DNA from 4 places in the Micromonospora sp. C81 genome. Region 3 is predicted to be linked to each of the others. Evidence: riboswitches for the same ligand, from Rfam matches in the RefSeq annotation. Region 3 holds a riboswitch; each other region holds the start of a gene.
What was found. Region 3 has a riboswitch for cyclic di-AMP ahead of KBX46_RS11410 (hypothetical protein). Riboswitches for the same ligand answer to the same signal wherever they lie in the genome.

Region 1 (7,503 bases), on a different contig from region 3:
AGCCACCGCCGACGCCCGACACCGCCTGCACGGGATAGCCGAGTGTGCGCAGTCGCTGCACGTCGCGGCGGACGCAGCGGTCGGTGACGCCCAGCTCGGCGGCGAGGTCGGCGGCTGTCCAGGATGGTCGCCGTTGGAGCAGCGCCAGCAACCGCAGCACCCGCTCGGTCGTTGCCTCGACGGTCACACGCCGATCGTCGCACGGATCGCGGAACGACCCTGTCCGCTATTCACGAGAGGCTGGGATCATGACCGACCAGATCACGAGACAGGGAGCTGACATGGCCCGCGACGTCCAGATCACGTTCGACTGCGCCGACCCCGCCGGGTTGGCCGAGTTCTGGGCCGAGGCCCTCGGCTACCAGTTGCAGGGACCGCCCGGAGACTTCGAGTCGTGGGAGCAGGCGCTGGACGCGATGGGGGTCCCGCCGGAGAACCGCAACGACGCCTCAGCGGTGGTCGACCCCGAGGGTGTGCGACCGCGCCTGTTCTTCCAGCGGGTGCCCGAGCCCAAGCGGGTGAAGAATCGCGTACACCTCGATGTGCGGGCCGCTCCCGGGCTCACGGGTGACGAGCGGATGGCGGCGCTGGAGGCGGAGGCGGAACGACTCGCCGCATACGGCGCCACCCGACTCAGTCGCCACGAGCCCGCTCCCCCACTGGGTGCCGGTCACCTCGTCATGGCCGACCCGGAGGGCAACGAGTTCTGCCTCGACTGATCGGGCGTTCGCCCAGCTCATTGCAGAGATGGCCACCTGCCATGCGAACATGTGTACGTGTCGCCCGGCGCCAGCATCCTGCACGCCGACCTGGACGCCTTCTACGCGTCGGTCGAGCAGCGTGACGACCCGCGCCTGCGGGGGCGGCCGGTGATCGTCGGCGGCGGCGTGGTCCTCGCGGCCAGTTACGAGGCGAAGGCGCGAGGCGTACGCAGCGCGATGGGTGGTCAGCAGGCGCGCCGCCTCTGTCCGGACGCGATCGTGGTGCCGCCCCGGATGTCGGCGTACACGGCGGCGAGCCGGGCGGTCTTCGAGATCTTCCGGCAGACCACGCCACTGGTCGAGGGGCTCTCCATCGACGAGGCGTTCCTGGACGTCGGTGGCCTGTGGCGGCTGGTCGGGTCGCCGGCCGAGATCGCCGAGCGGCTGCGCCGGGAGGTTCGTGAACGGGTCCACCTGCCGATCACGGTGGGTGTGGCCCGCACGAAGTTCCTGGCGAAGGTGGCCAGCGGGGTGGCGAAGCCGGACGGTCTGCTGGTGGTCGCACCGGACGCCGAGTTGGCGTTCCTGCACCCACTGCCGGTCGAGCGGTTGTGGGGCGTCGGCCCGGTCACCTCAGCGAAGCTGCGGGAACGCCGGATCCGTACGGTCGGTGAGGTGGCCCGGCTCGGTGAGGCCGCCCTGGTGTCGCTGCTCGGGTCGGGCGCCGGCAGGCACCTGCACGCCCTGGCGCACAACCGCGATCCTCGCTCTGTGCAGGTCAGCCGGCGGCGCGGCTCGATGGGCGCGCAGCATGCGCTGAGCCGCACGCCGCATGCCCCGGCGGAGCTGGATGCCATCCTCGCCGGCCTCGTCGACCGGGTCAGCCGCCGCATGCGGGCGGCGGGGCGGTCCGGTCGCACCGTGGTGTTGCGGCTGCGCTTCGGCGACTACACCCGGGCGACCCGCTCGCACACCATCGGCAAGGCGACGGCCGACACGACGCCGCTGCTCGCCGCCGCGCGCGCGTTGCTGCGAGCCGCGCTGACCGAGATCGATCGTCGTGGTGTCACACTGATCGGTGTCTCAGTGGGCAACCTGGACGACAACCCCGTGCAACCGGAGCTGCCGTTTCACCGCGATCCGGGCGCTGAGTTGGACGCCGCGGTGGACGCGGTCCGTGACCGGTTCGGCTCAACGGCGCTGACCCGAGCGGTCCTGCTCGGCCGGGAGCCGGGCGTCGAGATGCCGCTGCTGCCGGATTGACCGATCTGCGTGCGGCGTCCCGGCGACCGCTGCGACCGGAGACACATCACAGCAGGTCGGCGGTTTAACCGGCGGCTGACGGGTGACCCTTGTGGGGTACAGCCTGACAAGGGGGGACCCACAATGTCCGACGACGACACCAGCAACCGGCCGAGTCGCACTGCCGAGCGGCCGCACGACGTAACCGACCCGCTGCTCTGGCAACTGGCGATCGACGTGCTGAGCGCCCACGAGCCGGACGACGAGGGTCAGTGCCGCAACCTTCAGTGCGCCGGGCAGTCCTGGCCGTGCGCGGCCCGCGCCGGCGCGGAGCAGTCGATGCGACTGGCCCGCAGCACACCCGCCCCGGTCGAGATGACCACCGACGGCGGCGACAACGAGGAGGGCGGCACGGGCTGGTCCGGAGAGGGCAGCGCACCGGCGCCCCGCTGGGGCTGGAACGCCGGCCCGGTCACGTCGCACCGAGGGTCGAAGGCATCCGCCTCCGCGGCGTGACGGCTTCCCCCGGGGTACGGGCGCTCGGGCTGATCGCACCACACGTACGAACGCTCGGCCGGTGACCCGGCCGAGCGTTCGTGTGTCATCCGTCAGAGGCTGAGCCGCTGACCCGGGAAGACCGTCAGAGGCTGAGCCGCTGACCCGGGAAGATCAGGCCCGGGTCGGCCCCGATCAGCTGCCGGTTGTGCTCGTAGAGCGCCTGCCAACCGCCGGTCACCCGGTGGCTGTCGGCGATCTCCGACAGGGTGTCGCCCGGCTTGACCAGGTACGTCTGGCCGCCCGTGGTCGGCGCGGTGCGCTCGTGGTTGCGGGTCGCCGGCTGCTCCCGCCGCGAGGGCCGCTCCTGCTGCTCGGTGGGCTTCGCCGTGGACTTCGCGGTGGGCTTCTGCGTGGACTTCGTCGATGGCTTCGCGGTGGACTTCGTCGACGGCTTTGTGGCGGAGCCGCCGGACGAGCCGCCCTTCTTGCCGCAGGTCGGCCACGCGCCGATGCCCTGCCCGTCGAGCACCTTCTCGGCGATGGCGATCTGCTCGCCGCGGCTGGCCAGGTCGGCACGGGCGGCGTACTTCTTGCCACCGTAGCCGGCCCAGGTGCTCTGGGAGAACTGCAGGCCACCGTAGTAGCCGTTGCCGGTGTTGATCTTCCAGTTACCGCCGGACTCGCACTTGGCGATCGCGTCCCAGTTGACCGCGGCCTGCGCGGGGGCGGCCGGGCCGAAGAGGGCGACAGCACCGGTGACCGCACCGACGGCCAGGGTGCCGACGGCGAGACGGCGGGTGGTGACCCGTCGGTGACGGGGCGTGTAGACAGACGTCATGTGAACTTCCTCCACGCCGGCGAGGTGAGCTGTCGGGTTCGGGCCGAGGAGCCCGGCCGCACGATGGCGGCTTCACCCCGAGGTGACGTGCACCGAGGAACGTTTGGGTCCCCCGCTCCTGCCCGGGTGACTGGGTTCCACCGACCGGGGGCAGGATTTGGCGTTGCCGGCCGTGGTGTCCGCAGTGGCGAACCCGACCGACGTTAGGCACGGTCGGTGACGATCGCCCAACCCCTGTGAAGTTCTTCACCGGGGTACGCGGGGCGTCACCCGTAGCGGTTGCGGGTGGGTGGTCAATGTGCAGTGACCACCGTGGACCGTTGCGGATCAGATGCGGTGACGGAGCCAGAGCACGATGCGCCGCAGCAGCTCGACGTGTCCCGGCGACTCGTACGACCGGGCGTCGTGACCGAGTGCGTTGTAGACGATCCGGCTGCTCCCGGCCGTGCGCGCCCAGACGAGCGGGTGGGTGTCGCCACCCTCGTCGTGGACGTAGAGAGTCTCGACGTCGACGCCGTCGAGCAACTCCAGGTCGGTGTAGCGCTCGTCGTGCACCTCGAAGTCCACGAGACCGGTAGTGATCGGGTGCTCGATGTCGGTGCGTCGGATGAGGCTGGTTCCGATCGGCGGGTGGAAGGTCCGACCGTGGTCCCAGGCGGCGCCGACCGTGGACCGCCAGGTCGCGAGCTGGGGAAACGCGATCGTCGCGCTGTGCGTGGCGAGCAGGCTGCCGCCACGGGCCAGGAAGGCGTCGAGGACGCGGCCGAACTCCTCGTCCTGCGGGATCGGGGCCGTGCGGTCGGCGCTGGCGTTCACCACCAGGAGGCGGGCGCCGTCGAGTGCGGCCGCGAGTTGGTCGACGGTGGTCACGATCGCCACCGGGCCCGCCTCGCCGACGAGCTTGGCGATCGCCGCGCTGGTCTCGGACAACGGGTGCCAGGGATCGGCGTGCGGGCCCTCCCCGCTGAAGATCACTGTGTCGACCGGCATGACCGTGCTCCGCTCATCATTTGGACGATTTTCGAAATCACGAAATCAAAGCTAGCATGGCGTCCATGAGAGCCCTGCATCATCCCGATCTCGCCTCGGTCGACCTCGCCACCGTGCTCGGCGCCCTCGCCGACCCGGTGCGCCTGAGTGTCGTACGACAGTTGGCGCAGGCCGGTGGGGTCGTCTGCGGGAAGTTCGACGCGTTGTCCGAGGTGAGCATGTCCACGCTGTCACATCACCTGAAGGTGCTGCGGGCAGCCGGCGTCCTCCGCGTCACGCCCAACGGCAGCTTCCGCAGACACGAACTGCGTGCGGACGAGATCAATGACCGGTTTCCCGGGCTCCTTCCCGCGGTCATCGCCAACCTCGACCTGACCGAACGAGTGGGAGTTCCCGCATGAGCGACACCAACCCGGCCGGGCAGAGCGGGCCGCGCACACTGGGCCTGTCCGCCGACGAGGTCCTGAGCACGACCCGCGCCGTCCGCAAGCGTCTCGACCTGGGACGCCCGGTCCCCCGTGACGTGATCGAGGACTGCCTGCGCATCGCGCTTCAGGCCCCCAGCGGCCGCAACAGGCAACGCTGGGACTTCATCTTCGTCGAGGATCCGCAGACCCGGGCCGCCGTCGCCCGACTGTGGCGACTCGGGCTGATGGCACCGCCACCCGCGTCGGGCGGCACCGGGCCGGCCTTCAGCCGGATGGACTTCGCCTCCGAGCAGTGGGGCCGGATCGCCGGCAGCCTGCAACACCTGGCGGACCACCTGCACGAGGTGCCGCTGCTGCTCATCCCCTGCCTGCGGGTCGAGTCCCGCGCCGAGCTGGCCAGCGTGCGCGGGCAGGCCGGGGCCTGGGGTTCGGTCATCCCGGCGTTCTGGAGCTTCATGCTGGCCGCTCGGGAACGCGGGCTCGGCACCGCGTGGACCACGAGCCATCTCAGCTACGAAAGGGAGATGGCAGACCTGCTCGGCATCCCCTACGACACCGTCGTGCAGGTGGCGCTCACGCCGGTGGCGTACACCCTGGGCACCGACTTCAAGCCCGGTCCGCGGGCCGACGCGGACGGGTTCGCCCACTGGAACCGCTGGTAGCCGGCCACCGCCGGCGGCGGGCCACCCGGTGACCCGGGAAGCCCGCCGCTTGACGGGGTACGCCAGCTACAGGGTGCGCGCCAGCCGGTCGGCGAGCGTCCGGGTGAAGCGGGCCGGGTCGGTCAGCTCACCGCCCTCGGCGAGCACCGCCAGGCCGTAGAGCAGCTCGGCGGTCTCGGTCAGAGCCGCCTGGTCGCTGCCCTGCTCGTGGGCCTTGCGCAGCCCGGACACCAGCGGGTGACCGGGGTTGATCTCCAGGATCCGCTTGGTCGGGGGAAGCTCGTGCCCCATCGCCCGGTACATCTTCTCCAGGGTCGGCGTGAGGTCGTGGGCGTCGCCGACGACGCAGGCCGGCGAGGTGGTCAGCCGCGACGACAGACGCACCTCCCGGACGCTGTCGGTCAGGGTGGTGCCCAGCCAGTCGAGCAGGGCGGCGAACTCCTGCCGCTGCTGCTCGCGCTCGGCCTCGGCCTGCTGCTTCTCCTCGTCGGTGTCCAGGTCGATCTCGCCCTTGGCGATGGACCGCAGCGGCCGACCGTCGTACGCGCCGACCCGCTCGACCCACACCTCGTCGACCTGGTCGGTGAGCAGCAGCACCTCGTGGCCCTTGGCCCGGAACGCCTCCAGGTGCGGCGAGTTCTCGATGGCGGCCCGGGACTCGCCGGTGGCGTACCAGATGTCGCTCTGGCCGTCCTTCATCCGTGAGACGTAGCCAGCCAGGTCGGTGGGCTCGGCGGGGTCGTGGGTGGAGGCGACCGACAGGAGGTCCAGCAGGGTGTCGCGGTTGTCGGTGTCGTCGATCAGCCCTTCCTTGACCACCGCGCCGAACTCGGTCCAGAAGGTGCGGTACCTCTCGGCGTGGTTGGCCTTGAGGTCCTTGACCGTGGCGAGGATCTTCTTCACCAGGCGACGGCGGACGATCTGGATCTGCCGGTCCTGCTGGAGGATCTCGCGGGAGATGTTCAGCGACAGGTCGTGCGCGTCGACCACGCCCTTGACGAAGCGCAGGTAGGTCGGGACCAGCGCCTCGCAGTCGTCCATGATGAAGACGCGCTTGACGTAGAGCTGGACGCCGCGGCGGCCCTGCGGGGAGAACAGGTCGAGCGGGGCGTGGCTGGGCAGGAACAGCAGCGCCTCGTACTCGAAGGTGCCCTCGCCCTTCATGTGCACGACCTCGAGCGGGTCGGCCCAGTCGTGGCTGACGTGCTTGTAGAACTCGTTGTACTCCGCGGCGTCGACCTCGTCGCGGGGTCGAGCCCAGAGTGCCTTCATCGAGTTGAGGGTCTGCACCTCGCTGGTGGCGGCCTCGCCGTCGGCGCCGGGCCGCTCGACGCTCATCCGGATCGGCCAGGCGATGAAGTCGGAGTATCGCTTGACGATCTCCCGGACGGTCCACTCGGCGGTGTAGTCGTGCAGGTTGTCCTCGGTGTCGACCGGCTTGAGGTGCAGGGTCACCGTGGTGCCCTGCGGCGCCTCGTCGACCGACTCGATCGAGTAGGTGCCCTCGCCGGTGGACTCCCAGCGGGTGCCGCCGGTCTCGCCGGCCTTGCGGGTCAGCAGGGTGACCCGGTCGGCCACCATGAACGCGGCGTAGAAGCCGACGCCGAACTGGCCGATCAGGTCCTGCGAGGCGTGGGCGTCGGCGGATTCGCGCAGCTTGCGCAGCAGCTCGGCGGTGCCCGACTTGGCGATGGTGCCGATCAGCTGGACGACCTCGTCGCGGGTCATCCCGATGCCGTTGTCCCGCACGGCGAGGGTGCGGGCGTCCCGGTCGACCTCGAGGGCGACGTGCAGGTCGTCGGTGTCGGCGACGAGGTCCTTGTCGACAAGCGTGGCCAGTCGCAGCTTGTCCAGGGCGTCGGACGCGTTCGAGATGAGTTCCCGCAGGAAGACGTCCTTGTTCGAATAGATCGAGTGGACCACCAACTGGAGGAGCTGACGCGCCTCGGCCTGGAATTCCAACGTTTCGGCCTGGTTGCTCACACCGTCTCCCATCTCGGCTCGTGCGGAGGTTCGCGGAAAGGATACGAGCCGTCACCGGCAGGGTTGTGGCCGCCTCGGGGTCGCATTCCCGATTCAGGGGGGTCACCGTCGTGACGTAGCTGACTTTGGTGAACGTAAGTCAGGTCGGATAGCGTGACGGC
Region 2 (7,503 bases), on a different contig from region 3:
CGAGCTGGCCGCCGTGGTCAAGCAGTTCGGCACCGAACGGCGTACGACGCTTGTCGACGGTGACCTCAAGGAGGTGCTGGCCGCGTCCGTGCCGGCCGGCCCGCTGGAGGTCGCCGACGACCCGTGCCAGGTGATCCTCTCCGCGACCGGGCTGGTCGCCCGGACCGCGGCCGAGTCGGAGGAGAGCTCCGAGGGGCGCCGACGCAACGGCCGGGTCAAGCACGACACCGTACGCGCCATCGCGCACTCCACCGCCCGGGGTCGGGTGCTGCTGTTGACCAGTGCTGGCCGGGCCTTCAAGGTCGACGTCCTGCCGCTGCCGGTGTTGCCGGAGCAGGCCGGCACGGTGTCGCTGCGAGGCGGGATGTCCGCGGCCGAGCTGGTGCCGTTGGAGGCGGGGGAGACCGTCGTCGGCCTGGCCCCCCTGGGTGGGCAGGCGGAGGGCTCGCCGGGGCTGGCGCTGGGCACCCGGCAGGGCGTGGTGAAGATCTGCGCTCCGGAGTGGCCGGTGCGCTCCGACGAGTTCGAGGTGATCGGTCTGCGCGACGGTGACGAGGTGGTCGGGGCGACCTGGCTGACCGATGGCACCGAATCGCTCACGTTCGTCACGTCGGAGGCGTCGCTGTTGCGCTTCCCCGCCGGGCTGGTTCGTCCGCAGGGCCTCAAGGGCGGCGGGATGGCCGGCATCAACCTGCCGGCCGGTGCGCGGGTGACGTTCTTCGGCGCGGTCCGCACCGACGACCCGGGGCACGGCGAGCCGATGGTGGTCACCTCCACCGGGGCGACGGTCAAGGTGACGCCGTTCAAGTCGTACCCCGCGAAGGGCCGGGCGACCGGCGGCGTGCGCGCGCACCGCTTCCTCAAGGGTGAGACGGACGTGGCGGTTGCCTGGGTGGGCCCGCGCCCGGTCGGCGCGACCGGCACCGGCGATCCGGTGGAGCTGCCGGCGGCGGACCCCCGCCGCGACGGCAGTGGCTTCGCGGTGATGCTCGGCCCAACGGTGGTAGGCCACCTCATCGAACGCGACTGACCCCCCAAACCCGCCGCCCCCCGGGGCGTGCGGGGTGTCCCGACCTCAAGATCCGCGCAACTTCGGGGGAGTTGCTGCCTCCGACATCCCGCAGGCAGCGCTTTCCCTGAAGTTGCGCGGATCTTGGCGTCTGAACGCGGTCCGTGCGCGGGGTATGGTGAGGGTTCTTGTTGTCGGTGATGGCCTGGGTGCGCCGCCAAGCACCTCTCACATGATCTTTCTTCTGTCCGGCGGAGTCGCCGGCGCGGCGTGAGCGCCGCCATCCGGGTCCGGCCAAGGCGTGAGCTGCGTGCCGCCCGCCGACCCCGCCAGCATCGCTGCTGGGGTCATCTGATCGCCGCCCCGCTCTGGCCGCTGCACGGCGCGAACCTGGGCACCCTGCTGCGCACCTGTGACGCGGTCGGTGCCTGCCTAGCCGTGCCGCCGTTCCGGTGGGTGGACGAGGCTCTGGCCCGGGGCAACACCCTGCGCCGGCCGGGCTGCGTCCACCGGGTCGGCAGCCCGCTGCGGTGGCTGGCCGCCGAACGGGCCGCCGGCACCCGGATTCTCGGGGTGGAGCTGGCCGACGAGGCCGTCAGACTCGGTGACCTGCCCGCCGCTCGGGGGCGCACCGTGGTGCTGCTCGGGCACGAGTCGACCGGCATCCCGCCCGAGGCACTCGACCACCTGGACGCGGCCGTGGAGATTCCCATGGTCGGGCACGGCCAGAGCCTGAACGTCGCCGTCGCCGGGTCGCTGGTCCTCTACAGACTCGCCGGCCTGCTGTAGGGCAGGCCGGGGCGGCGCCGACGAGGTCAGGCGACGTTGACGGGGCGGAACTGCACGCTGACCCGGGGGCCGACGGGGCGGGCGGTCTTCGGGATGGCATGTTCCCAGGTGCGTTGGCAGGAGCCGCCCATCACGATCAGGTCGCCGTGGCCCACCGGGAAGCGCAGGCTGTCGCCGCCGCCGCCACGTGGGCGCAGCAGCAGAGGGCGGGGTGCTCCGAAGGAGACGATCGCGACGATGGTGTCGGTGTGTGCTGACCGGCCGATGGTGTCGCCGTGCCAGGCGACGCTGTCCCGTCCGGAACGGTAGAGGCACATGCCTGCGGTGACGAAGGGCTCGCCCAGCTCGGGCGCGTAGTGCCGGGTCAGCTCCGCCCGTGCCGTGGTGAGCACGGGGTGGGGGAGTTGCCGGTCGCCGCCATACCAGCAGAGCAGGCGGGGCACGTCGACCTCGGTGTCGTACATGGTGCGCCGCTCGGCACGCCAGGGCACCTCGGTGAGCAGGGTGTCGAGGACGGCGTCGGAGCCGCGCACCCAGCCCGGGAGGTGGTCGACCCAGGCGCCCCGGCTGAGCTGGTGTCGTCGGATCTGACCGGGCAGCGCCCCCAGGGCCGGCTCGGCGTCGGCGAGGTCGAGCATCGACGGCTGGTAGGCGGCCTGCATCATGCGGCCACCCTAGCAGTCCTTTCGTACACCCGTGCTATTCCTGTGCCACGCGGATCCCTCAAGATCGTGCTCGATCCCAGATCATCCGGCCGGTCCCGCCCACCACCTCGCTACCGAAGCTGATCACCGAAGCTGACTTGGTGGTCAGCGCCGCAGGCACGTCCACCTGGGAACTCCGCTGCCTCGGCGCACACGCCCACGGATGGTCCGGTCCGCCACCAGGGCAGCCTGTGCCTACCCATTCCGCGTTGGCCGGGGTGGAACGCGTCCGATTCACCCGGGAGTGCCCCGGGTAGGGTGCCCCGGGTACGGCCCCTTCTGGGCCGTCGCGGGCGTCGCCGTCGCGCCGTCCGACGTCGTACCGAGGAGGACACGCACGTGCTGGTGACCTTGCCGAGCGTCGGGATCCCAGCATGACGAGCGCCGCCGCGGCGACGGCTGCCCGGCCCACCCCCGCGCCGGCCCGGCTGCCCTCGCTGACCGGGCTGCGCTGGATCGCCGCGTTGCTGGTCTTCGGATTCCACGCGGGCACCATGCGGATCATCGCCGAGCCGGACTACAAGGCCGTGGTCGACGCGCTGTTCACCCTCGGCCTGTCCGGGGTGCAGTTCTTCTTCATCCTGAGCGGTTTCGTGCTGGTCTGGTCGGCCCGCGTAGGCGACTCCCGGCGCACCTTCTGGCGGCGACGGGTCGCCAAGATCTATCCGAATCACCTGGTGCTGTGGGGGGCGGCGCTGCTGGTCGCCTGGTGGTTCGCCGACCCGGTCCTGCCGGCGGTCGCGCTGGAGAACCTGCTGTTGTTGCAGGCCTGGGATCCCCGACCGGGCTGGTTCTACAGCATCAACACCGTGAGCTGGTCGCTCTCCTGCGAGTTCTTCTTCTACCTCTGTCTGCCGTTGGCGCTGCCGCTGCTGCGCCGGGCCCGGCCGAAGCTGCTCTGGGTGCTGATCGTCGCGCTACCTCTGCTGATCCTCGCGCTCTGGCCGGCCCAGCACCTGGTGCCGGAGGCGAGCCGCTGGTGGTTCACGCAGATCTTCCCGCCCGTACGGTCGCTGGAGTTCTGGATGGGCGCGGTGGCGGCCGAGCTGATGCGCCGTGGCCTCTGGCGGGGCCCGGGGCTGACCGCAGCCAGCGTGATCTTCCTGGCCACCTGGGTGGCAGCGGCAGAATGGATTCGCGCCGAGCTGTGGACCACGCTGCTCGCGGTGGCGTATCTGCTGGTGATCACTGCCGCCGCGGACGCGGACGTCCGAGGTAAGCGTTCCCCATGGCGGTCCCGACCGGTGGTCTGGCTCGGCGAGGTCTCCTTCGCCTTCTACCTGGTGCACGTGCTGGTGATGACGAGCGTGCTGCGCTGGAGCGGTGACTGGGGGACGGGCTTCCAGGGCTGGCGTGGCCCCGTCGCGGTGCTCGGCTTCCTACTGGTGAACCTGGTCCTCGCCGGGCTGCTGCACCGCTTCGTCGAGACCCCGATGATGCGCCGGCTCGCTCCACGCCGCCCGGCCCGCCAGGTGGCCGTCCCTCAGCAACGCACCGCCAGTATTGAAGTCAACGGCCGCGAAGACCGCACCGCCGATGCCGTCGGGACCCAGGCCCAGGCCGGCGAAGCTGCCGTCGGCGACGTCGAGCAGGCCAGCAGTCGATCGACGTACGTCGACTCGCGCTGAGGCGTCCGCACTGGTCAGCGCGGTCGGCGCGGTCGGCGCGGCGTACGCCGACACGCCCGTGGTCGATGCGCCCGGCCCGGCGTGACGGTAGCGTGGGGGCGTGCTTCCGGTCGCGTTCACCTGTCCCCTGTGGTGGGTGGCGCGCTGGGCGACACGGGTGCTGACCAGCCTCGCCGTCGTCGCGGCCCTGGCGCTTGGCGCAGGCCCGGCCTCGGCCGCCGCGCCAACGCCGACCGCCGCGCCAACGCCGACCGTGCACGCGGCCCCGGCGGTCGCTGAGGGAGCCGCCGAGAAGGCCTTCCCGGTCTGCTCAGTCGACTCGCACCCGGCCGTGGTGGCCGGAGTGCCGCTGGTGTGCGCGGCCAGGTCTGAACGGCTGCCCCTCGTGGACGGTCCGAGGAGCTGGGCGCCCCGGGCTCCACCCGGGCGCTGATCCACCGGGACGAGCGTCCCGTCGCCGCGCCCTGTCGATCCACCCGTCCCGCACCTCGCCGATCCGTGGCCCACCGTGGCCCGGTGGCCGGTGGGGCTCCCACCGCATTGTTCTCTCCCCGAGGTGCCGACCATGGAGACCGTCGTCTTCTACCAGTTCGTGACCGAGGTGCCGCAGGCCGCCGCCATCTGGTCAGCCCTGTTCCTGCTGGCACTGGGCGTACTCGTCGTGCTGGCCGCCCGCCCCGAGCGGGACCGGCCAACGGACGACCCGGCCCCGGCGGCGCCCACCGCCCGGGAGTTGGCTGAGGCCGAGGCCGTCGACCTGCGCCGGTACGCCGAGGAAGTGGCCGTCGCCGCGGCCGGCGCGGGGCAGAACGCCCGGCGGCGACGGGCTTCCTGGCTGACCGCTCAGGAGGAGATGGAGCGGGCCTGGGGCGGGTACGACGAGGCGGACGCGGCCGCGCGTCGCTTCGCGGGGGCCGGGGCGCTGCCCACCCCGCATACCCCCCGCACCCCCGCCGAGTACGCCTCCCGGGAGCGCTACCTGCATCGCGCGGCGGCGGCGGCGCACTGGCGGGGCGACCTGACCATGGCGCAGTTCGGCGACGTGTTCGGGCACCGGCACGGTTGGGATCCCCGGCGGCACCCGGTCGAGCAGGAGGTGCTGCTGAGCCGGGCGATCCGGGACGCGAGGCTGGCCGACTACCAGGCCGCAGCCACCCGGGAGCGGGCCGCCTGGCGGGACGCGGAACTGGCCGCCGAGTCGGCCCGCACTCTCGCCGAGGAGGCGTACGCGGCAGCGGCCCGGCTGCGGCCGAACCCGGTACCCGCCCGCCGGGCGGCTACCCGGGCGTTCCGTCCCGCCCTCGTGGCACGTTGGCGCCCGGCTCGCGCGGGTTGAGCCCGATCCGTTATGTGAGCCCGGTCATGTCAATGGCGAATCGGGCGTCGGGCACGATTGGCTCGATTGTCCCCGTGATTGTGGCCGCATAATCGGCGACCTGTCCGGTTGTCGCCCGTTGGCGTCACCGTAACCGCTTGTCCCATCGAGTCACGTCATCGGCAATACGCGCAGAAATTGTCGCGCCGATTGGGGTTTACGCAGCTGAACCCGGCTTGGCAGGGTGAGAGCCGGCCAGTACTGTCGTCCCGTCCGGTGCGGTAACCGATCGCAAGAGGCGACGCCGCGCCGACCCGCTCAATCGTGATCTACGAACCGGGGACCCATCAGTAAGTCCGGGGTGAATCCGCGAGCCACGGCCCGCGGTAGGGCGATCTTCCCGCCCGAATCCGTCAGCTAACCCGGTAGGCGGTGTCGGAAGGAGTTCCATCCTCGTGCATCACCTTTCCACCCCTCGGTTGTTCCTTCGCCTCCACGGCGTAGCGGTGCCCCCGCTCATTCGTCCAGTGACGGTGAGCTGACCCCCCGGGTCATCGCCTAACCGCCCGGCCACGCCGGGCGTTCCCCTGAGCGGTTCACCATCCGCGGACCATCGTCCGCGCGCTGGCGCCTGCCCGGATGCCGGTCCGGCCCCGGTGTGCCGCTCTCCCCCCGATCCGTGGAGGACCCCGTGAAGCACACCCTGAAGCGTCAGCTCCGCCGCCTCACCACCGAGCGTCCGTACCAGATCGTTGTCGCCTCCGCCGCGGCCCTCGCCATCGCCACCACCACCGGCGCCCTGGTCACCAGCGCCGACGACGCCCCGGCCAGTCAGCACACCGCGACCACTGTCGCCGAGATGCGCAGCGACACCGCTGCCTCCCGCAGCGAGGCGCGCGACGCGTCCCCCTCGGCCAGCACCGCACCGACCACCGCCGCCCCCGCGCCGGCCACCAGTGCCGCGTCGCCCGCAGCCAAGGCCAGCAGCAACCCGGACCTGACCCGTAAGCCGGAGCGGCCGAAGCCGCCGGCGACCAAGGTGCTCGACTACGACTACCAGGCGCAGAACACGTACTACAACTGCGGCCCGGCTGCCACCCGCAACGCTCTCAGCGCCGCCGGAATCGACCGCACCCAGAACGAGCTCGGCGCCGAGCTGGGCACCACCGAGATGGGCACCAACTCGGCCCTGGACACCACCCGGGTGCTCAACGCCGAGGTGAAGGGCTCCCCGTACCGGACCCGGATGTTCGCCGGCACGCCCAGCCCGGCCCAGATGGACCAGCTCCAGGCCGACGTGGTCAAGGCCATCACCGACGGTCGCGGTGTGGTGGCCAACGTCGTCGGCGACGCCACCGACACCAACGGCGGCTGGCACTCCTACGGCGGCGGGCACTACATCGCCGTGGTGGGTTACAAGGACAACGGCCGGACCGTGCGAATCGCCGACTCGGCCAACGCGGCCGACCCGTCGTACTGGATCACCACGATCGACCTGGCCAACTGGATCGCCAGCCGGGGCTACTCCGCCTGACCCAGGCACGTTGACCGCTTCGGGCGCCGTCCCCCACAAGGGGCCGGCGCCCGCGGCGTCTTCACCGAGCGGTCAGGCCTGCGCCGCATCGACGACCCTCGTACCCGTTCGCGAACCGTGGGAGACTGCGGCCGTGGTGGATGAATCAGGTGGCCGGGCAGGCCGTGGGCCGATCCTGTTGCTGCTGCACGGGATGGGGGCGACCGGGGACGTCTGGTTGCCCTCGGCCCCACTGCTGAAGCAGCACTGGCCCGGGCGGTGGCTGGCACCGGACCTTGCCGGTCACGGCTGGTCGGCCCCGCTGCCGTCGTACTCCTTTGATGGGTTCGCCGAGCGGATCGCCCACGGCCTGGTCGCCGGCGACCGGATCGTCGTGCTCGGGCACTCGCTGGGCGGGGTGGTCGGCCTGGCGTTGGCCGCCCGCGCCGCCGGGATGCCGGTGGACGCGGTGGTCGGGCTGGGCATCAAGGCGGTCTGGTCACCCGACGAGCTGACCCGCGCGGCCGAGCTCGCCGCGCGCCCGG
Region 3 (7,503 bases):
CACGTATACCTTGACGCATCTTACGGTGCGTGTGACCGTAAAAGCCGAGCCAGCGCCCGCCGCCGGCCCGGCTCAAGAGCCGGTTGACCAGGTCAGATGCGTCGAGACGAGGTGCGGGGATGAGTCATTCCGGAACGCCCGGCGGACAGCCGGGCCCGCAGCGGACCACCGACCGCGCCCCGGCGCTGAGCGAGCCGGCCCGCGCGTACGCCGAGTTGGTCGCCGGCAACCGGCGCTTCGTCGGCGGCGCCCCCCGCCACCCCAACCAGGACGCCGGGCATCGGGCCGCAGTGGCCGACGGGCAGCACCCGTTCGCGGTGATCGTCGGCTGCTCCGACTCCCGCCTGGCCGCTGAGATCATCTTCGACCGCGGGCTGGGCGACCTGTTCGTGGTCCGCACGGCCGGCCACACCGCCGGCCCCGAGGTGCTCGGCAGCGTGGAGTACGCGGTGACAGTGCTGGGCACCCCGCTGGTGGTGGTGCTCGGGCACGACTCGTGCGGTGCGGTGCAGGCGGCCCGGGAGGTCGCCACGACCGGCACCCAACCTCAGGGGCACCTGCGGGCGGTGGTCGACGCGGTGCTGCCCAGCCTGCGCCGGGCCGAGACCGAGGGTGTGCAGGACATCGACGGCATCGTCGACATCCACATCGCACAGACCGTCGAGACGCTGCTCGGGCAGTCGCCGGTGCTGGCCGACGAGGTGGCGCAGGGGCGGTGCGCGGTGGTCGGTGTGTCGTACCGGCTCGCCGCCGGAGCGGTCCGCCCGGTGGCCGCCGTGCCGGCCGGCTTCGCGACGCTCGGCGAGGAGGCCGGGCCCCTCGACCCGGCCGCGCCCGCCGCCGCCTGACGCGACGAGGGCCGCTCCGCGCGACGCGGAACGGCCCTCGGCGAGGGTTCAGCGGGTCAGAGCAGCGACATGTGGACGTGGTCGGTGTGGTTCGACGGCCCGCTGTACGAACTCCAGCCAGTCGCCGGGAACCAGATCTGCCGGTTCCAGATCACGTAGTAGATGCCCAGCCGGTCGGCGTTACGGATGAGGAAGGCGGCGACGTTGTTGCCGTACCTCCGGGTGTCATCGTTGTGCCACGGGGCGAAGCCGCTCTTCTGCAGCGACCAGTCGCAGGCACGGCCCTTCGGGTGCTCCCACGGCCCACCGGATCGGTAGCAGCCGACGAACCGGTTGTAGCCGGCCGCCTTGACCTCCTTGTACGCGTGCAGCGTGCGGGGCGTGACGCAACCGGACGTGGTCGGGTCATTCTCGCTGCACGACTGCGGCTTCCAGTCACCGTCGGCGGTGCGACCCGGCCCGATCTTGGCCACCTTCGAGGTGGCGTCCACCAGGCCGCCGGTGAAGCCCTTGCCGCCAACGAGGGAGAGCGCCTTGTCCGCCTCGCTCTTCCGCCTCGCCATCAGGGCGGTCTGCTTCTGCTGCTCGCGGACCTCCGCGTCGAGGGCCAGCTTGGCCTGCTCGGCGCGGGCCTTCACCGTGTTGACCTCGGCGAGCTTCTTCTCATTGACCATGTTCATCTCGTCGAGCACCGCGGCGCGCTGGACGAAGGCGTCGGGAGCCTTGCTCTCCAGCAGCATCGCGAGCGCGCCGATCCGGCCGGTCCGGTACGACTGGGCGGCGATCAGCCCGACCTGTGGGGTCAACGCGTCCAGGTCGGCCTTGGCCCGGTCGACCTCCAGGGCCAGCTCCAACTGCCGCTTCTTGGATTTGTCCAGTTGGGACTTGGCGGCGGAGTAGTCGCGGTTGGCCTGCTCGATGACGTCGGTGAGCAGCTGCGGCTCGCCGTCCTCCTCGTGCCCGGACGGTGTGGGGGTCGTCGGGGCGGCGTGGGCCGGGAGGGGCCCGGCGAGCACGGTCAATGCGGCGATCACGGCCACCACGGGTGTCAACCAGCGGCGTAGGGGTGCCGTCACAATGTTCCCTTCCGTCGACCGCCGACCGGGTTAGCTGACGGGTTCGGGGCGGAAGTGGCCCCTACCGCTGACGCGGATTCACCCCACGTACCTGGGTCCCCGATTCGCCGGTTGGCGATTGGGCGGTGGCACCGCAGGCGCCGCTTCGCGCCTTCATCGGTAACCGGCAGCGAGGTTACCCGAGAGTCGGCCGTGTGAGCTACGCCTGGATGCCGACCAAAAGCGTCATTTCGCCATAGCGTTGAGTGACCAGTGACGTGGTTCTCAGGGTGGACGCCCGATCTGGTCACGCTGAGGAGTGTCACCATGCCGTATCCGTGCTCCTGTTCGGCTCCGGCCACCCGTCGGTGGCGGTGGATGGGGGTGGGGTCCGCGTCGGTTCCGGCTCGTCGGAGCGACCCGCTCGCGGAGAGATGAGTGCGGCCAGTGCCTCCGCCCGGTCCGGCTGAGGTCGCGGGGCGGAAGCGTCGGTGGACGGTGTGGCGTCCGTGCGCCCGGCCGCGGTCACCACTGCGGCCAGCCCGGTGGTCAGTGGCACGGCGGCGATCAGGCCGAGGGTCGCGACCGCGCTGCGGACGATCTCCTGCGCGAGGAACTCGCTGGTGAGGATCTGCCCGATCGGCCGCGCGTCGGCGGTGAGCAGGAGCAGCAGGGGCAGCGACGCGCCCGCGTACGCCAGCACGATGGTGTTGACAGTGGAGGCGATGTGCGCGCGGCCGACCCGGGTCGCGGCCCGGTAGAGCTGCAACCGGGTCAGGCCGGGGTTGGCGTGCGCCAACTCGGTGACGGTGGCCGCCTGGGTGACCGTCACGTCGTCGAGCACCCCGAGCGAGCCGATGATGATCCCGGCGAGCAGCAGACCGTGCAGGTCCACGTCGCCCTGGAACATCGACAGCGTGGTGGCGTCCTCGCTGCCGAAGCCGGTGAGGTGGGTTGCCGCCGTCGCGATGGTGGCGAGCACGCCGGTCAGCACCAGGCTGCCCAGGGTGCCGAGGACCGCGACCGAGGTCTGTGCGGTGACCCCGTGCGTCAGGTACAGCACCACGAACATGATCAGGGCGGCACCCACCACCGCCACCAGCAGGGGTGACTTGCCGGCGCCGATGCCCGGCAGCACGAAGGTGAGCAGGATGGCGAAGCTGGCCGCCAACCCGGCGAGCGCGGCCAGGCCCCGCCACCTACCGAACGCGACGATCGCCGCGGCGAAGACCACCGCCAACCACAGCATCGGGGTGCCACGCTGGTGCTCGGAGATGTTCCAGTTGCTGGTGCTGGGATCGGTGGGATCGGTCAGCTCGACCAGGATGACCTCGTCGCCGACCGCGACCCGGGGTGCGCCCGGCCCGTCGGGCACCGGTGTCTGCACCTGCTGGCCGGCGGACGGCCCATCGTCCACCCGGACGTCGACAGTGCCGCACTGCCCGCCGCCGACGCGTGGTGTGCCCTCCGGGCTCGACGGTGTCGGCGGGCATGGTTCGGTCACCACCCGGGTCACCGTGCCGGGGAAGCGCGGCACATCCGCCCCGCCGTCGGTCTCCGGTGCCCCACCGCGCGGCCAGAGCAGCAGTGCTGCGAGCACGGTGGCGACGAAGAGGGGCACCACCGTCATGATGAGGATCCGCCGGACCCGGGGCGGGGCGGACGGAGCGGGGCGGGTGTGGTCGGAACCCAAGGCGAGACTCCCAACGATCCGGTGCGGGGTACGTGTCAGTGGGCCGGTCGGTTCATCCGCACTGCGGAATCGCGGCGGGAGACGCGGCGGATCGCTGACCGACGACCATCCGATCACGGATGGTCAGTGCCCGGCCCGGGCGGCCAGGAGCGACGCCACCGGGTGGCGGCGCCGTTGCCCGTTCGTGCAGCGGCATGCGGGGGGTCATCGTGGGGAATGCTAACCAGCCCGGCTTGGGGACGCAGGTCGTGACGGAGTGTCGCCGCCGAACCGCTCGCGTGCCGGTCCCCGGCCAGGCATGTTGGAGACATGCCCGCTCAATCACCGCCCGATCCCGGCCATGAGCGGCACGCCACCCCGGCCACGCCCCCGCAGCAAGCGGGGCACGACAACCACGCCGGGCACGACAACCACGCCGGGCACGACAAGCACGCCGGGCACGACAAGCACGACAAGCACGCCGGGCACGATCCGGCGATGTTCCGTCGTCGCTTCTGGGTCTGCCTGGCGCTCACCATCCCGGTGGTCCTGGCCAGCCACCTGGTCTGGGACCAGCTGGGTCTGAGCTGGGACGTTCCCGGCCGCTCCTGGGTGGGTCCGGTGCTCGGCTCGGCGGTGTTCTGGTGGGGCGGCTGGCCGTTCCTGGTCGGTGCGGTCCGGGAGGTGCGGGACCGGGCGCCCGGGATGATGCTGCTGGTCGCGATGGCGATCACCGTGGCGTACACCGCGTCCCTGGCGACCAGCGTGGGCGTCTTCGACCTGGACTTCTGGTGGGAGTTGGCCGCGCTGGTCACCATCATGCTGCTCGGGCACTGGCAGGAGATGAAGGCCATCGGGCAGGCCCGGGGAGCGCTCGTGGCGCTGGCCGCGCTGCTACCGGACGAGGCCGAGCGGGTGGCGGCGGATGGCCGGGTCGAGGCGGTGCCGGTGACCGGTCTGCGGGTCGGTGACGTGGTGCTGGTCCGCCCGGGCGGGCGGGTGCCGGCCGACGGGCGGATCATCGATGGCGGCGCCGAGCTGGATGAATCGATGATCACCGGGGAGTCGCGGCCGGTCGCCCGGTCGACGGGTGATCGGGTGGTGGCCGGCACCGTCGCCACCGACTCGGCGATCCGGGTCGGTGTGGAGGCGCTGGGTGAGCAGACCGCACTCGCCGGCATCCAGCGCATGGTCGCGCAGGCCCAGGCTTCCGGTGGGCGGACCCAACTGCTGGCCGACCGTTTCGCCGCGGCGCTGTTCTACGTGGCCACCGGCACCGCCGTGCTGACCGTGCTGGTCTGGACCGCGCTCGGTCAGCCCGACGAGGCGGTGGTGCGTGCGGTCACCGTCCTGGTGATCGCCTGCCCGCACGCGCTGGGTCTGGCCATCCCCCTGGTCGTCGCGCTCTCCACCGCGTTGGCCGCGCGGTCCGGAATCCTGGTCAAGGACCGGTTGGCGTTGGAGCGGATGCGGACGGTCGGCGCGGTTCTCTTCGACAAGACCGGCACGCTGACCCGGGGCGAGCACGCGGTCACCGACGTGGTGACGGTGCCGGGCATCGGGCGGGACGAGGTGCTGCGGATCGCGGCGGGTGTCGAGTCGGACAGTGAACATCCGTTGGCCCGGGCGATCGTGGCAGCGGCCGGACACGCAGGCCCGGCCCCGGCCGCCGGGTTCCGCTCGCTGCCGGGCCGCGGTGTGCAGGCGACGATCGACGGTACGGAGTACGCGGTGGGCGGGCCGGCGCTGCTGCGGGAACTGGGCCTGTCGCTCCCGACGGAGCTGGTGACGGCGAACGAGCGGTGGTCGGCGCGGGGTGCGGCGGTGCTGCATCTGGTGCGGCTGCCGGACGCCGTGCTCGGCGCGTTCGCGTTGACCGACGAGGTGCGTCCGGAGGCCCGGCGGGCCGTCGACGAGCTGCGTGCCGAGGGCGTCCGAACCATCGCCATGATCACGGGTGACGCCCGACCGGTCGCCGAGGCGGTCGCGGCCGAGGTCGGTTTCCGGCCCGGTGTCGACGAGGTCTTCGCCGAGGTGCTGCCGGGGGAGAAGGACGACCGGGTGGCGGAGCTCCAGCGGCGAGGGTTGATCGTGGCGATGGTCGGTGACGGGGTGAACGACGCTCCGGCGTTGGCCCGAGCGGACGTCGGTATCGCGATCGGCGCGGGCACCGATGTGGCGATCGAGTCCGCCGGGGTGGTGCTGGCGTCCTCGGACCCGCGCGGGGTGGCTGCCGTGGTCCGGTTGTCCCGGGGCTCGTACCGGAAGATGCGACAGAACCTGGCCTGGGCGGCGGGCTACAACGTGGTGGCGCTGCCGCTGGCGGCGGGTGTGCTGGCCTGGGCCGGCGTGGCGTTGAGCCCGGCGGTGGCAGCGGTGCTGATGTCCGCGTCCACCATCGTGGTGGCGCTCAACGCGCAGTTGCTGCGCCGCGTCCGTCTCGACCCGGCGCCGGGCTGAGGGGCGTCAGCCGCGCTTCATCAGCCGGCCGACCGCCGCCATCATCTCGGTGGCCATCTCGTCGGCCCGGCCCTCGGCCGCCCCCTCGTGCATGCAGTGCCGGGCATGCCCGTCGAGCAGCCCCAGCGCCACCTTGTCGAGTGCGGCCTGGATGGCAGAGATCTGAGTGAGCACATCGATGCAGTAGCGGTCGTCGTCGACCATCTTCTCGATGCCGCGGACCTGCCCCTCGACGCGGCGGAGCCGCGTGAGCAGTTGGTCCTTGCTGGCGGTGTACCCGCGGATCGGGGTGGGTGCGGTCATGCGAACCAGGATAGCGTACCCCTGGGGGGTATGGTACGGTCGTCTTCGGGTGGGATACCCCCACCGGGTACGGGTAATCCGTTCAGGGAGGCGTTCCAATGGTCAACACGACGTACCAGGTGCAGGGCATGACCTGTGGGCACTGCGTCAGCGCGGTGAGCGCCGAGGTCGGCGCGATCCCGGGCGTGCAGGACGTCCAGGTCGACCTCGCGGCCGGCCGGGTCACCGTCAGCAGCGACCAGCCCCTCGACCCGGCAGTTGTCCGGGCTGCCGTCGACGAGGCCGGCTACGACCTCGTCGACGCGTGATCGGAGGGCGGGCATGCGCACCGTGACGAGACTGGCCGGGTTCGCCGTGGGCCTCGCGGCGGTCTTCGGCACGACGTACGGGATCGGCCGGGTCGTCGACCGCGCCCCGGTGGTCGAGGGCCGGCACGACGGCGACGGCGCCCATGCGACGGGCGAGCACGACGAGACGACCGACCGGCTCCCCGGCGGCCTGCTCGTCTCCGACCGGGGCTACACCCTCGAACCGGTCGACGCCCCGGCGGACGAGTTCGCCTTCCGGATCGCCGGGCCGGACGGTCAACCGGTGACCCGGTACGACGTGGCGCACGACAAGCAGATGCACCTGATCGTGGCCCGGCGGGACCTCTCCGGCTTCCGTCACGTGCACCCCGAGCTGGCAGCGGACGGCACCTGGCGGGTCGACACCCCGCTGGCCGGTGCCGGGCTGTGGCGGGCGTTCGCCGACTTCACCCCGACCGGAGGCGAGGCGCTGACCCTCGGGGTGGACGTGACCGTCCCCGGTGAGCTGACCGAACGGCCGCTGCCCGCCCCCTCGACCAGCACCACCGTCGACGGCTACACCGTCACCCTGACCGGCTCGCTGCAGCCTGGCCGCACCTCACCGCTGACCCTGACGGTGAGTCGGGGCGGGCAGCCGGTCACCGACCTGGAGCCCTACCTGGGCGCGTACGGGCACCTGGTGGCCCTGCGCCGGGGTGACCTGGCATACCTGCACGTGCACCCGGACGGGACTCCCGGCGACGGGCGGACCCGGCCCGGCCCCGCGGTCACCTTCCTCGCCGAGGTGCCGTCGGCTGGCAGCTACCGGCTCTACCTCGACTTCCGGCACGGCGGGGCGGTGCACACCGCCGAGTTCA
Region 4 (7,503 bases), on a different contig from region 3:
CCCGGTCAGCGAGATCGCCGACTTGGGCAGGGTCACGTCGACCGCCCGCCAGAGGTGGTAGCGCTCGCTGTCCCGGTCGTACACCAGGCCGAAGACGTCGGTGCCGAGGAATGCCAGGCTGCCCTCCACCACCGCACCGTCCAGGCTGTCGGCCTGGTTGACCGGTGCGCCACTGGCGAGGGTGTGCACGATCAGCTCCGGACTGCCGTCGCGCCCGCCGGCGAGGTAGCGGCCGTCGGGGCTGATCGTGACCGCGTCCGGCCGGCCGGGGCCGGCGCCGTAGTGGCGTACCTCGGCCAGGGTGGTGGTGTCGTAGCCGATGTGGGTGGCCGAGCTGCCGTAGGCCCCGATCACCTGGCTGCCGTCCGGGGTGACGACCAGCTCGCGAAGGTCTGCCACGATGCTGTTCATGATCGTGCCGCGCCGCGTCGCCTGTGCGCCGTCCACGGAGTAGACCTCGACCATCGCGGGGCTGAGGCCGGGAGAGCCGGTGGCCAGCACGTTGCCGGCCACCGCGACCCGTGGCGCCTGGTACATGTAGTTGGTGATGCCGACGACCGTGGGATCGGCCGCCGCGACGTCGAGCGTCAGCACGCCGCCGGTCGACTCGAACCCGCAGCCGTAGCCGACCCAGACCCGGCTTCCGGACAGGGCGAGGTTCGTCGGGCAGCGGTACCCCTCCAGGGAAATCTTCCGGACGACCTGCAGGGTGGCGGTGTCGACCTCGGCCAGTTCACCGCTGTCGCTCAGCGCGACGTAGAGGCGGTCGCGATCGGTGTCGATGGCGAGGCCGACCGCGCCGGCCATCCCCTCCAGGGTGTCGGTCACCGCGCCGGTGGCGTCGGCGACGACGACCCGGTCGACCGCGGCGACGAAGACCCGGCCGTCGCCCGCGGCGACGTCGCGGGCGCTGGTGACGCCCTCCAGGAGGGTGCTGGTGTCCGCGGCGGCGGCCGGTGCCGCGACGCCGACCGCAGCGGCGGCGGCCAGGGCCGCCGTGGCGGTCGCGCCGGCGATCCGGCGCGGCAGTGCGGCTCGGGTACGGGCGGATGGTGAGCTGTGAAGCATGGGTACTCCCCGTCTGGCGCGACACCTCGCCGCGCCGGGAGGGAGCATGGCCGCCCCCTCCGACGGGATTCCACCCCGCTCCGCCGATCGACCGGGCATCCTCAGATGGCGACAAGGGCGACATGATCATGTGACCTTTTGGGACGGCGGGGCGCTGGTTTTGGTGGTGTAGAGCGTTTTCGCCGAGGCGGCGCGGCGAACGCGGCCCGCCGGCGGGCTACTCAGACCGGGGCGAGCACCCGTGACCTGACCCGGATGGGGCATGACTCATCGCAGGCCGCGTTGATCTATCAGCACGCCACGGCCGAAGCGGACCGTGCCATTGCCAGGCGCTGCACCAGGCGTTGCGGGTGGACCGGAATGGGCCCGGTAAGCCGGTAGGCAGCGCGAGCAAGACCAAAGGCAAGCCGGGCAAGAAGTCCGGCAGCAAGAAGGGTAAGAAGGGGTCAGCGGACCGGGACGGGGCCGGGGATGACCGTGGCTAATGGCACGCTAATGGCACACGGCATGACGGCTCACCTCGGAACATCGAAGGCCCTGACCGGGACTCGCGTCCTGACCAGGGCCTTCGCAGTGGAGCGGGTGACGGGAATCGAACCCGCACTGTCAGCTTGGGAAGCTGATGTTCTGCCATTGAACTACACCCGCAGGCGGCACCACTGTACCCGAGTGGTCGATCCGGTGCACCCAGGCACCCCCGCGAGCCCACCACGCCAGGCGCCCAGGAAGAAGTTTCCGGACGGCAACATATGGCCGTTCTCAAATGCGTCGATGAGTTGTAACGTCTGCCACACGTTGCCAGCCACGGCGTGACACACCCCCTGCCGCGCCGCCAGAAAGAGGTGGGCCCATGGGACCCCGTCCCAACCTGCTGACCCGGCGTGCTGCCGGTGTCGCGTCGACGACCCTCGCGCTGCTGCTCAGCACCGCTGCGGTGGGCGTCGTTCCGGCTGCTTCGGCCTTCTCCGCGGCGCCCGGTGGCGCCTGCGTGGAGCCAGCCGACAGCCACTCCAACGCCCGGCTCAAGCCCGGTGCGGCGGCCAAGCACGACCCGAACGAGTTGACCGCGCAGCAGGTCCGCGAGCGGGACGCGGACCTCGCCGCTGCGTTGCGCGAGCGCGCCAACTTCCGTACCGGCGCCGGTGCGACGGCGCTGGCCACGGTCACCATCCCGGTGGTGGTGCACGTGATTCAGGAGAACAGCACCCGGGCCGGCGGCAACATCCCCGACTCGCTGATCACCTCGCAGATCACCGTGCTCAACCAGGCATACGCCGGTGCGACCGGCGGAGCGGTCACCGCGTTCGCCTTCCGACTCGACAAGATCAACCGGGTGACGAACCCGTCGTGGTACCCGATCGTGCAGGGCTCGTCGGCGGAGCGGTCGATGAAGTCCTCGTTGCGGGTGGGCGGCAAGAACACCCTCAACATCTACCTCGGTGAGCTGAGCAACGACCTGCTGGGCTGGGCGACCTTCCCGCAGCGCAAACTGAGCAGCATGGACGGCGTGGTCGCGCTGAGCGAGTCGCTGCCGGGCGGCACCGCCACCAACTACAACCAGGGCGACACGGGCACCCACGAGGTGGGCCACTGGCTGAACCTCTACCACACCTTCCAGGGCGGGTGCGGCGGCTCGGGTGACAGCGTCAGCGACACCCCGGCCGAGGCGTCGCCGGCCTACCAGTGCCCGACCGGGCGCGACACCTGCTCGGCGACCGGGCTGGACCCGATCACCAACTTCATGGACTACACCTACGACTCGTGCATGTACCAGTTCACCGCCGGGCAGGCCAGCCGGATGCTGACCGCGTGGAACGCGTACCGGGCGGCATAACTTCCCTGCGTACGACCGGTGCCGGCCCCGTCACGACGGGGCCGGCACCGGTCGCTTTCTCCCCAGGACCAGGTCAGGCGGCCGAACACTGGACGTTGCGGCTGCGGCGGGCCGGGCGAGCCTGCGGTACGGCTGAAGGTGCGGCCGGGGCCAGTGGGTCGAGCCACACCTGCACCTCCGGCCCGCCGACGGCGACACCGAGGCCGTGCTGCTCCCGGCGGGCCAACATCGCCACGTCGACGGTGAACTCGAACAACCGCCAGTCGACCTGCGGCTCCGCCCGGGCGCCCTGCGCCAACCGTGCGACCCGGAGCGGATCGGTCACCGGACGGGCGCGACCCGCCACGTATGCCTCGTCGTCGCTCTCCTCCGGCGGGAACGAGTGCAGCGCGTAACGGCCGTCGCGTTCGAGATCGCGGCGCTTCGGAGAGTCGACGATGAAGCAGAACAAGCCCTCGTCGGTGATGACCGGGGAGACCGGATGGACCCGGGGCCCGCCGTCGGCGCGGACCGTGGCCAGGTAGCCGAAGCCTGGCCCGTACTGCTGGAGGAGAACGCGGATCCCGTCGGCGAGTCGGGGCTCGTCGGCGGCGAATTCGGACCAGGAAGCCATGCGGGCATTCTATCGAACAAATGTACGAGCAGCGACCTCGACTCGCTGGTCATCGGCACCGAATCCTGGCACTTTCGGCAACGCAGCTATGGTGGTCCGATGCTGCTCTCCGACCGCGACCTGGTCTCCGAGATCAAGGCCGGCACGCTGGGCCTGGAGCCGTTCGAGCCCACCCTGGTCCAACCCTCCAGCATCGACGTCCGACTCGACCGGCTGTTCCGGGTCTTCAACAACCACCTCTACACGCACATCGATCCGGCGATGCAGCAGGACGACCTGACCTCTTCGGTCGAGGTGCCCGACGGGGAGCCGTTCGTGCTGCACCCGGGCGAGTTCGTGCTGGCCTCGACGCTGGAGGTCATCTCGCTGGGCGACCAGCTCGCCGGCCGACTGGAGGGTAAGAGCTCCCTGGGCCGGCTCGGGCTGCTCACGCACTCCACCGCCGGCTTCATCGACCCGGGGTTCTCCGGTCACGTGACGCTGGAGCTCTCCAACGTGGCGAACCTGCCGATCACCCTCTGGCCGGGCATGAAGATCGGGCAGCTCTGCATCTTCCGGCTCTCCTCGCCGGCCGAGCACCCGTACGGCTCGGCGGTCTACGGCTCGCGCTACCAGGGCCAGCGGGGTCCGACGCCCAGCCGCGCCTGGCAGCACTGGCGCACCTGGCCCACCCGCTGACGGGCTGAGGCACCACGGTCAGACGACGAGGGCCCGCCGCGACCGATCGCGACGGGCCCTCCTGGTCACCCAGGATCAGCCTGGGCGGCCGTAGCTGTGGATCGGGCCGTCGTCGACCTTCTTCATCTTGACCGGTTGGCCGGCCTGCGAGGCGTGCACGACCCAGCCGTTGCCGACGTACATGCCGACGTGGTGGATGTCGCTGTAGTAGAAGACCAGGTCGCCGGGGCGCAGGTCGGCCTTGCTGACGTCCTTGGTGACGCGGCTCTGCTGAGCGGCGTTGTGCGGCAACGACACCCCGGCCTTCGCCCATGCGGCCAGCATCAGCCCGGAGCAGTCGTACGAGTTCGGGCCCTCGGCACCCCACACGTAGGGCTTGCCGATCTGCGCGCAGGCGAACTTGACCGCCGTGCCCGCAGCGCCGCCGGGATAGCTGCCGGGGCAGGGCGCCGGACGCAGCGGACCGCCGCCCCCGTTGCCGTACACCTTGAGGCGCAGCTTCTGCAGCCGGTCGATCTCCTCGTTGATCTGCTTCTTCTTGGCCGCCAACTGGGCCTCGGTGCGGGCCAGCTGGGCCACCATCTCGTCCAGCGGCGCCTTCTGCGCGGCCAGCTCGTCGCGCAGGTCGGCGACCTCGCGTACGTCCTGCTGCTGGTTGTGCGCGAACCGGTCGAGCATTTCGAGCTGGCTGACCACCTCGCTGGGTGACCGGCTGCCGAGCATCGCGTTGACGGTCGAGACGGTCTCGCCCTTGTACGCGCGCACGGCCAGCGCGCTGACCTTGTCCATCGCGGCGTCGACCTGCCGCTCGAGCGGGGCGATGCGGGCGGCCAGCGCGTCCGCCTGCTTGCGCTTGACGGCGAGGTCGGCGCGGGTGGCGTTGTGCCGTTCGATGATCGGTTCGAGTGTGTTCCAGTCGGCGTCGATCTGGCGCTCGATCTCGGCGACGGACGGGTCGGCGTGGGCGGCCGTGGCGCTGCCCGTCAGGACGACGGCGACGCCGACCAGTGCGGCGAGAGCGGTGGTGAAGCGGGACCAGCGTGGGCGCGGCACGATCGACGTCGGGACGGCGAATGCCGACCGCTCGGACGACGGCCGCGGGGCATGGAGTGCCACCGGGGTTCCGTACTCCTTCTTCCTGACCGCCTACCGGGTTAGCTGACGGGTTCGGGCGGGAAGTCGGCGCCCTACCGCAGTGGCTGCGGATTCACCCCGAGGGACGTGGGTCCCCGGTTCGCTCGGAAACGACTCGGCGGTGTCGGTCCGTTACCGCCCGGGATGGGCGGAGCTGCTGTCGGGCCGACAAATGACCAGAGTAGAGACGCCCGTTACCGATCCGCAACCCGTACGGCCGTGACACTCCGTACCGATTGGGTGGGGGTCACCGACCGTGCGTGAAGAATTCTTTCTGAACAAGTAGATAGATGGAAAGGTATTGACGCGGACTCTCCAGCGGCGCGATGGTGACCTGACCTCTACCCGCGAGAATCTAGGGGGTTCGATGCACCATCCAACCGTGTCGGCCGGCTGGCGCGCGCTGCTCGCCACGACCGTCGTCGCCGCCGCGAGCGCGGTGCCACTCTCCACGGCCGCCAACGCCGCACCCACCGCCGATCGCCAGCAGCAGTACGCCGCCGCGGCGACCGAGTACGGCGTGCCGACGGGCGTGCTGCTCGGCGTCTCCTATCTGGAGTCCCGCTGGGACAGCAACGCCGGCACACCGAGCACGAGCGGCGGCTACGGCCCGATGCACCTGACCGATGCCCGCCACGTTGCCGCTCTACCCGGGCGCGGCCACCACGACGCCGGCGCCGAGGACCCACGCGGTGACGACTCCCGGCCCTCCCGGGTGCCCGCGCCCCGACCCGTCGAGGCACCCGCACCGACCGCCGCCGCGTTGCAGACCGTGGACGCGGCGGCCGCACTGACCGGTGCCACCCCCGAGGCGCTGCGCACCGACGCGGCGGTCAACATCCGGGGTGGGGCCGCGTTGCTCAGCGCGTACCAGCGGGAGTTGGGTGCGCCGGTCGGAGCGGACACCGACCCGGCGGCCTGGTACGGCGCGGTGGCCCGCTACGCCGGTGCGGACAGCGCCGACGCCGCCGCGGCCTTCGCCGACGAGGTCTTCACCACCATCGCCGCGGGCGAGTCCCGGATGACCGACGACGGCCAGCGGATCACCCTGCCGGCGCGCGCGGTACAGCCCGAGCGCTCCCGGTTGGACCGGCTGGGCCTGCGCCGGTTGGCCCGCCCGGACGGGCTGGAGTGCCCGCGCACCATCTCCTGCGAGTGGATCCCGGCACCCTACGAGGCGTTCGGCGACGGGGACTACGGCAACCACGACCTCTCCGACCGGCCCGCCCGGCAGAAGATCGAGTACATCGTCATCCACGACACCGAGGCGAGCTGGGCGACGACCCTGAAACTCGTCCAGGACCCGACGTACGTGAGCTGGCACTACTCGCTGCGCTCGGTCGACGGGCACATCGCCCAGCACGTCAAGACCAAGGACGTCGGCTGGCACGCGGGCAACTGGTACGTCAACGCCAAGTCGATCGGTCTCGAACACGAGGGCTTCGCCGCGCAGGGCACCTGGTACACGGAGGCGATGTACCGGACCTCGGCGAAACTGGTGCGGCACCTGGCGCTGCGGTTGGGCATCCCGCTGGACCGCCAGCACATCATCGGCCACGACAACGTGCCCGGCACCGTCGCTTCGACCGTGCGGGGGATGCACTGGGACCCGGGCCCGTACTGGGACTGGACGCACTACTTCGACCTGCTGCACGCACCTCGGCTGGACACCGGCACCCCGGCCACCGGGCTGGTCCGGATCGACCCGGACTACGCCACCAACCAGCCGGCGTTCACCGGTTGCGTCACTGCGGGCGTCCCGTGCGCGCCGCGCGGCTCCTCGTCGGTCGTGCTGCGGAGCGCACCGTCCGCGGACGCGCCGCTGGTCAACGACATCGCGCTCCGACCGGACGGCACCCCGAACACGATGGCCGTGTCGGACCACGGGGCCCGGGCATCAGCCGGGCAGACGTACGCGCTCGCCGGACGGCAGGGCGACTGGACCGCCATCTGGTACCTCGGGCAGCGGGCCTGGTTCCACAACCCGGCGTCCGCGCCGACCGCCAGTTGGACCGTCGGCGTCGTGGCCACGCCGAAGCCCGGTCGGACGACCATCCCCGTGTACGGAAGGGCGTACCCGGAGGAGGCGGCGTACCCGGACGGGGTGCCCTACCAGACGATCTCGCCGTTGCAGTACACCCTGGCCGCCGGACAGCGGTACGCAGTCGGCGCGGTG

Region 1: another riboswitch for cyclic di-AMP. It lies ahead of KBX46_RS14610 (transglycosylase family protein); the one in region 3 lies ahead of KBX46_RS11410 (hypothetical protein).
Region 2: another riboswitch for cyclic di-AMP. It lies ahead of KBX46_RS20265 (C39 family peptidase); the one in region 3 lies ahead of KBX46_RS11410 (hypothetical protein).
Region 4: another riboswitch for cyclic di-AMP. It lies ahead of KBX46_RS33100 (NlpC/P60 family protein); the one in region 3 lies ahead of KBX46_RS11410 (hypothetical protein).

What each region holds. Positions count from the first base shown of each region.
Region 1 covers NZ_JAGPXS010000007.1:194,940-202,442, reverse strand. The annotation lists gene KBX46_RS14630 (YafY family protein) at 1-187, opposite strand, end outside; gene KBX46_RS14625 (VOC family protein) at 282-719, shown strand; gene dinB (DNA polymerase IV) at 777-1,964, shown strand; gene KBX46_RS14615 (hypothetical protein) at 2,088-2,459, shown strand; gene KBX46_RS14610 (transglycosylase family protein) at 2,584-3,279, opposite strand; cyclic di-AMP (ydaO/yuaA leader) riboswitch at 3,280-3,452, opposite strand; gene KBX46_RS14605 (ThuA domain-containing protein) at 3,607-4,269, opposite strand; gene KBX46_RS14600 (helix-turn-helix transcriptional regulator) at 4,335-4,670, shown strand; gene KBX46_RS14595 (nitroreductase family protein) at 4,667-5,359, shown strand; gene htpG (molecular chaperone HtpG) at 5,426-7,354, opposite strand.
Region 2 covers NZ_JAGPXS010000012.1:97,788-105,290, forward strand. The annotation lists gene KBX46_RS20235 (DNA topoisomerase (ATP-hydrolyzing)) at 1-1,030, shown strand, start outside; gene KBX46_RS20240 (TrmH family RNA methyltransferase) at 1,280-1,798, shown strand; gene KBX46_RS20245 (alpha-ketoglutarate-dependent dioxygenase AlkB) at 1,825-2,460, opposite strand; partial or broken gene KBX46_RS32580 (spore coat protein) at 2,541-2,654, shown strand; gene KBX46_RS20250 (acyltransferase) at 2,877-4,130, shown strand; gene KBX46_RS20255 (hypothetical protein) at 4,231-4,563, shown strand; gene KBX46_RS20260 (hypothetical protein) at 4,696-5,466, shown strand; cyclic di-AMP (ydaO/yuaA leader) riboswitch at 5,751-5,892, shown strand; gene KBX46_RS20265 (C39 family peptidase) at 6,125-6,979, shown strand; gene KBX46_RS20270 (alpha/beta fold hydrolase) at 7,113-7,503, shown strand, end outside.
Region 3 covers NZ_JAGPXS010000005.1:108,110-115,612, reverse strand. The annotation lists gene KBX46_RS11415 (carbonic anhydrase) at 120-848, shown strand; gene KBX46_RS11410 (hypothetical protein) at 905-1,924, opposite strand; cyclic di-AMP (ydaO/yuaA leader) riboswitch at 1,929-2,059, opposite strand; gene KBX46_RS11405 (YibE/F family protein) at 2,226-3,596, opposite strand; gene KBX46_RS11400 (copper-translocating P-type ATPase) at 3,906-6,035, shown strand; gene KBX46_RS11395 (metal-sensitive transcriptional regulator) at 6,042-6,338, opposite strand; gene KBX46_RS11390 (heavy-metal-associated domain-containing protein) at 6,437-6,646, shown strand; gene KBX46_RS11385 (hypothetical protein) at 6,660-7,503, shown strand, end outside.
Region 4 covers NZ_JAGPXS010000003.1:323,578-331,080, reverse strand. The annotation lists gene KBX46_RS07715 (hypothetical protein) at 1-1,068, opposite strand, end outside; tRNA gene KBX46_RS07710 (tRNA-Gly) at 1,643-1,716, opposite strand; gene KBX46_RS07705 (zinc metalloprotease) at 1,919-2,902, shown strand; gene KBX46_RS07700 (pyridoxamine 5'-phosphate oxidase family protein) at 2,976-3,515, opposite strand; gene dcd (dCTP deaminase) at 3,615-4,193, shown strand; gene KBX46_RS33100 (NlpC/P60 family protein) at 4,269-5,309, opposite strand; cyclic di-AMP (ydaO/yuaA leader) riboswitch at 5,323-5,458, opposite strand; gene KBX46_RS07685 (N-acetylmuramoyl-L-alanine amidase) at 5,695-7,503, shown strand, end outside.